2 linked regions of the Luteolibacter sp. Y139 genome follow. The protein of the gene in region 1 interacts with the protein of each later gene in a pairwise test. Links are inferred from orthologs where the notes say so. Each region holds a gene or a part of one and is shown on either strand. Other genes may lie near its edges.

Region 1 (3,075 bases):
TCTCGCTTATGTGGACGCCATGCCCGACAGCGGCAATCGCAGTCAGGCCCTGACCGACCTCTTCGCCTCGTGGGGCGAGCATGATCCAAAGGCAGCTCTCGCCCATCTGGATCACCTCTCTCCGGACGAGCGTGTTCGGACGACCGAACTCATCGCCGGAGCATGGGCCCGGAAATCACCACGGGAAGTGATCGCATGGATCGGCACCGTTCAAGACAAGGCGACGTCGGATCGCCTGCTCCAAGAAGTCGCATTGAACTGGTCCTCGGTGGCGCTCGACGACGCCAAGGCATGGATTGCCACCCTGCCGGACTCGCTCAAAGCGGGCATTCTTGAAAGCATCGCCGAGCGCGAGCGGAACACGATCCGGTGCGGCGACGAGTCGACCCAACCGCCGCCCGACCAAGGATGGAAAAACAAACCCGTCGCCGAAATGACCGAAACGGATCTCCGGAACTGGGGCTTCCAGGATCCGACAGGAGCAAAGACCTATCTCGAACGGGCCACCGGCGAAACCGACTTGAGCGAGTTGGCAACCGCGGTCGCCGCCGGGATGACAGCGAAGGAGACTCCCGCAGCCATTTTTGAATGGGCGCAAAGCCTGGATGCCAAAACGGGGGGAAATGCAGCCCTCCGCCTTGCCATCATCTCATGGGCTAGCACCAAGCCTGCCGAAGCCGCCGACGCCATCGATCAAGCGGCACCCGAGCGACGCCTCCCCCTAGCAACCGCCCTTGCAGAAACGTGGAGCCGGAATGATCCCGCAGCTGCCGCCGCATGGGCCGCGAGCTACCCTGGCAACGACCAAAAGACCCTGGTTCGTGAAGTCATCCAGCAATGGGCCGGCTCCGAACCGCGCGAAGCCTATGCGTGGCTAGCCACGCTTCCGGCGGGTGGAAGCCGCGACGAGGGGATTTCTTACATGCTCATCCGGGAATCGTCATCGGACCCCGCATCGCTCGTCCCGTGGATTGAACTGCTCTCCACTCCCGAGCTTCAGAAAGAAAAGCGGGCAGTGCTGGATCAGGATCTAAAGCGGGCTCACGGCGAATAAACCACCACCGGCCCCGTGCTGCCCCCTTGGACACGGCGAAGTTTCTCCACCGACTTCTTCACCGCCTCCGCAGCGGCCATCGCCTCCTCCATCGTAGTGAGACAGGAGAAACCAAAGCGCAGGCTGCTCTTCGCCTTGGCATCGGAGAATCCCATTGCCTTCTGGACATGAGAAGGCTGCTGCTTCCCCGTCATACACGCGGAACCCGCCGAACAAGCAACGCCCAAATCATCTAACAGAATTAGCAAGCCCGCCGCTTCGCAACCCGTGAAGGAAAGATGACTCGTCCCCGGCAAGCGGTGAAGCAGATCGCCATTCACCGTGACCCCTTCAAGCTCACCCACGATCTTCGCCTCGAACGCATTGCGCAGCGCCACCGGACTCTCTTTCTTCAAAAGCCGCTCCATCGCAAGTTCCGCCGCCTTGCCCAGACCTACGATGCCCGCAGTATTTTCCGTCCCGCTCCGCCGGTCCTTCTCCTGGCCACCCCCGCGTAGCATCGGCTCGAAGCGGCAGCCACTGCGAATGTAGAGAGCCCCCACACCCTTCGGCCCGTGAAACTTGTGCGCCGAGAGCGAGAGAAAGTCGACGGGCACCTCGCCGACATTCACCGGGATCTTGCCGACCGCCTGGATCGCATCCGTATGAAAGGCGAGACCGTTCTCCTTCGCGATGGCACATGCCTCATCCACGGGCTGGATCACGCCCGTCTCGTTGTTCGCCCACATGATCGAGGCAAATCCCCCGCCCTCCCTCGCCGCCTCACAGGCCGCTTGAAATTCATCCACATTCAATCTCCCGCCCGCATCGACACCGACACGGGCCAACGGATACCCCACCTCGCCAAAAGTCTCACACGGCTTCAGCACCGCACTGTGCTCGATCGCGCTGGTAATCACTCGCCCGCTCTTCCGCCCGACGAGCCGCGCCAGCCACTTCAAGACGGAGTTCGTGCTCTCCGTGCCACCGCCCATAAACACAATCTCCTCCGCCCGCGCACCGATCAGCGCGGCCACCTTCTCCCGCGCCTCCTCGATCGCCCGGCGAGCTTCCTTCGCCCCGCGGTAACTGGCGTTTGGATTGTGAAATCCCTCCCGCAGCCACGGCAGCATGGCATCCAGCACCTCCGGCAGGAGCGGCGTCGTGGCGTTGGCATCCAAATAGATCACGCAGAGATGCTAGCTGCCCCCGCCATCCCCTGCAACGGTCGCCTGCTGGCGATTTCCATCGATTGCGTGGACGGAGCCGGGATATCGGTTAGAATGGGCCGATGCCGGGCCACGAAATCCTCACCGCCACCCTCGCCGCGGCGCTGCTGCTTTTCCACGGATTGGGCCTCGTGCTGATCGTCCATGCGCTGATGAACGTGCGCACCTCCCAGGGCACCATCGCCTGGATCGTTTCCCTGCTGGCCCTGCCGTGGATCGCGGTGCCGATGTACTACCTCACCGGCAAGTCCCGCTTCTCCGGCTACGTCCGGGCCCGCCGCGGCGAGGATGCCGACCTGCGCAAGCTTGCCGAGGACATGCACCAGCGCCTGCGCCACCATGAGATCAAGCCGGACGATGCCTTCGGCAGGGCCGCGGAGTTCCTCGGCGGCCTCCCTTTCACCCGCGGCAATGAACTGACACTGCTGATCGACGGCGAAGAGACCTTTGAAGCCCTCTTCAAATCCATCGCTTCCGCCCAGACCTACCTGCTGGTGAACTTCTTCATCGTGAAGAACGACCGCGTCGGCCACCGCTTCAAGCAAGCCCTGATCGACCGCGCCAAAGCCGGCGTCCGCGTCTACTTCCTCTACGACGAACTCGGCTCTAACAAGCTCTCCCGCGCTTACCTGAAAGAACTCGAAGCCGCGGGAATCAAGCACGCCTACTTCGGCAGCAATCGCTACTGGGTCTCACGCGTGCAGCTCAATTTCCGCAACCACCGCAAGATCGTCGTCGTGGATGGCAAGGAAGCCTTCGTCGGCGGCATCAATGTCGGCGACGAATACCTCGGCCGCGACCAGCGCTTCGGCG
Region 2 (3,192 bases), on another replicon or contig:
AACCACCGGCAAGTGCAGCCCGCCGGAATCGACCAGCTTGGTCCGGTTCCGGTCCAGCTTCGAGTAGTACGGCCCGCGATGCTTCATCCACGAGCTCTGCCAGCGCTCGGAGGTCTGGGTGGCGAGCTTGGGATAAACCTCCTCGGTGTCGTGGACCGAGAAATAGTGGTTCAGCTGGTCCGGCGGGCCGTGGTAGGCCACCCGCCCCTCGTGCAGCACCAGGATGGAATCGTAGAGTTCAAGATGCGCCAGCGAGTGCGTGACCGACAGCACGATCCGCCCCTCCCGGCGTGACAGGTCATGCAACAGCCGCACGATCTCCCGCTCCGACCTTGGATCGAGACCGCTCGTCACCTCGTCGCAAAGCAGCAGCTTCGGATCGGACACCAGCTCCATCGCCAGCCCCAGACGGCGCTTTTGGCCACCGGAAAGCACCTTCACCTGACGATCCGCGATCGCCGTCAGCCCGGTCTCCTCCAGCACCCGGTCGATCCGGCCGTCGAGCTCTTCCGTATCCCGCGTCCTTACCCGCAGGCGGGTTGCGGCCTCCACCGACTCGTCCACCGTGAGCGGATCGTAGGCGATCGAGAATTGCGGCACGTAGCCGATCTCGGACGGATCAAGGTCACCCTCCTCCGAGAGATTCCGCCCCTCCCAGAACAGCGCCCCGGCAGACTCCGGGTTCAGGCCCGCGATGGTCTTCAGCAGGGTCGTCTTGCCGCAACCCGAGGGCCCGACGATTGCCATGAAGTGCCCGCGGGGGACATTGATGGAGACCTTGTCGACGAGGTTCACGTCCTCGCCGTCCTTTTTGATGGTGAAACTAACTTCCTTGAGCTCGAGCACGGGGCCAGTCGGGTGAATGAATTTGAATGGCTACGGAAGAAAGCTGCACTTTTACGCAAGGGCGAGAAAGAAACCGCAAACCGGATTTCCCGCCGCTCAGGCCAGGTGATCCTCAAAGGACGGCGTGTAGAGCGTCCAGTGCAAGAGCAGCACTACCCCCAGCAGCATCAAGGACCCGGCGGCATACACGCCATAGCCTGCCCGGCTGCCATTGATCGCAATGTCGATCACGCCCGCCTGGAGCAGCGGAGCCACCAACATCGCGGCACACGCCAGATAGCCGACCGCGAATGCTGCCACCGCCACGGTCCGGCCGAGCCGATAGCCCATGATCATTCCGATCCCCGCCGGCAGGCACAGGAAGCCTCCTAGCAGGAGCAGCATCGGCCACCATCCTCCCGGGTGCCTGTAGCCACCGGTCAGCAGCAGGCCGCCAAGGCCCCAGCCAAAGACACATCCCACCAGGCAGAGGGACAGGCAAATGATCACAACCCGTTTCGACACGGCGGGAAAACTAACAAAATCCGCCCCCTGCGTCTCCGGGAAAATCAGCCGCCTGGTGGAACCCGGGAATCACTCGACAGGCACGATCCGGATCTTCCCCGCCGGCTGCTTCATCGTCTCGGAAAGCGTCGTCCCCACCGCCCTCGGCGCTTCCGCCGGGGTCTGGTCCAGCGCGTTCTTGAGCGCCCCTTCCACCAGCTGTCCGCAATGGATCTTCATCGGCGGCAGCGGCCCAAGGTCACCGGTCAGCTCATTCGCCGACAGCTCGCGCGCTTCCTCCGCCGTCTTCCCTTTCAGCAACTCCGTCGCCATCGACGCCACCGCGATCGCCGTCTGGCAGCCGAAGGACTGGAACGACGCCCGGTCGATCACCTTCTTCCCGTCCTTCTCGGTGAATTTCAGCCACATCCGCAGCATGTCCCCGCAATCCGGCGAACCGACCGTCCCGACCGCATCCGCGTCAGCCAGCTCGCCCTGGTTCTTCGGTGACGAAAGTGCCTCGCGGACTTTTTCTTCGAAATCGCTCACGGAGTGACGATGCACCGGAAAGGCAAAATGCCGAATGCAGAATTTCCGGATGCCGGAATCGCCTTCCTCCACCTTCGGAAATTCCACATTCGGCATTCCCAACCTTGCCAAGCCCCGCCCCACCGGAAAATCTAACGCAACCCCCACCGAGTTCCCTCGCCCGAGCAACGAGGCATGCACTTCCTAGGAATCGAAATCGGCCACGCCGCCACCCGCGTGGTGGCATTGGACCTCGAAGCCGCCACCGTCGCGGCCGAAGCCGTGGCCGCCCATACCTGGGTCGAGGGGCTGCCGGACGGCTATCGCGAGCAGGACCCGGCATCGTGGATCGCCGCCGCCGACCAGGCGATGCGCCAGGTCCTCGAAACCCTCGGCGATGCCCGCGGCGCAGTCGCCGGCATCGGCATCACCGCCCCCACCGGCGGGATGGTCGTCCTCGACGAAAACAACCGCATCGTCCGCCCTGCCAAGCTCGGCATCGACCGCTCCGCCCAGCGCCAGGCCGACGAAATCGCCCGCGCCTTCGGCGGTGCCCCCGGCCTCATCGAGCTCTGCGGCAATCCCATTGACGCCGGCTCGCTTGCCGCCCAGTGCCTCTGGCTGAAGCAGCACGAGCCCTACCATTTCCAACGCGCGGCGCGGCTGATGACGCCGCAGGATTTCATCGGCTACTGGCTGACTGGCGAGGCCGGCATTGAGGCTGGCTCCGCCGCCACCACCGGCCTCTTCAATGTCCCGCAGCGGAAATGGAGCGGCGAGCTAATGGAGTTCATCGACTCGCGCGTGTTCGACATGCTGCCGCCCGGCATTTCGCCGATGCAGCCACGCGGCCAACTTCGTCCCGCCCTCTGCCGCTCGTGGGGACTGCCGGATAGCGTCATCGTCGCTCCGGGTTCCGGAGCCGCCGCCCTCGCCGCCCTCGCGGTCGGTGCCGCGGGAAATGGCGCCGTGGTCGCCGATCTTTCCGCCGATGGCTCGCTTTCCGCCGTTTCCGATCGCCCGACCGTGGATTTTCAAGGCGAGGCCTCCATCCTCTGCGATGCCTCCGGCCGCTGGCTGACCCGCATGGGCATGGCCAATGCCGTCTCCGCCCTCGAACTCGTTCGCCGCCACTACGGCTGGTCCGCCGCCGAATTCGAAAAAGCCCTCGCCAGCACCGAAGCGGGAGCAGACGGCCTGCTCTTCCTCCCCTACCTCCGCGGCGAAATCACCCCGCGCCTGCCGGATGCCTCCGGCGTCCTCCACGGCGTCACGCTGGACAATTTCACTCCCGGAAATCTCGCCCGCGCCTCTGCGGAAGGCCTCGCCCTCGGC

What was found. The genes of interacting proteins can lie anywhere in the genome.
Region 2: the proteins of WKV53_RS03400 (region 1) and WKV53_RS11480 interact in binary tests that used the Escherichia coli proteins (3 or more experiments, as listed by UniProt). The link is inferred for Luteolibacter sp. Y139 from one-to-one orthologs.

Annotation. Positions count from the first base shown.
Region 1 is NZ_JBBUKT010000001.1:785,148-788,222, forward strand. Bases 133-3,006 are described here. They hold WKV53_RS03400 (cysteine desulfurase family protein), read right to left. Parts: upstream 2,224-3,006; coding sequence 1,042-2,223; downstream 133-1,041. Other genes in these bases: WKV53_RS03395 (hypothetical protein), read left to right, coding at 133-1,054; cls (cardiolipin synthase), read left to right, coding at 2,325-3,006. In the rest of the region: more of WKV53_RS03395, read left to right, coding at 1-132; more of cls, read left to right, coding at 3,007-3,075. UniProt on the Escherichia coli protein: Master enzyme that delivers sulfur to a number of partners involved in Fe-S cluster assembly, tRNA modification or cofactor biosynthesis. Catalyzes the removal of elemental sulfur from cysteine to produce alanine.
Region 2 is NZ_JBBUKT010000004.1:81,735-84,926, reverse strand. What follows is about bases 150-3,140. They hold WKV53_RS11480 (iron-sulfur cluster assembly scaffold protein), read right to left. Parts: upstream 1,879-3,140; coding sequence 1,420-1,878; downstream 150-1,419. Other genes in these bases: WKV53_RS11475 (FGGY family carbohydrate kinase), read left to right, coding at 2,053-3,140; WKV53_RS11485 (hypothetical protein), read right to left, coding at 943-1,350; WKV53_RS11490 (ABC transporter ATP-binding protein/permease), read right to left, coding at 150-846. Outside these bases: more of WKV53_RS11490, read right to left, coding at 1-149; more of WKV53_RS11475, read left to right, coding at 3,141-3,192. UniProt on the Escherichia coli protein: A scaffold on which IscS assembles Fe-S clusters. Exists as 2 interconverting forms, a structured (S) and disordered (D) form. The D-state is the preferred substrate for IscS.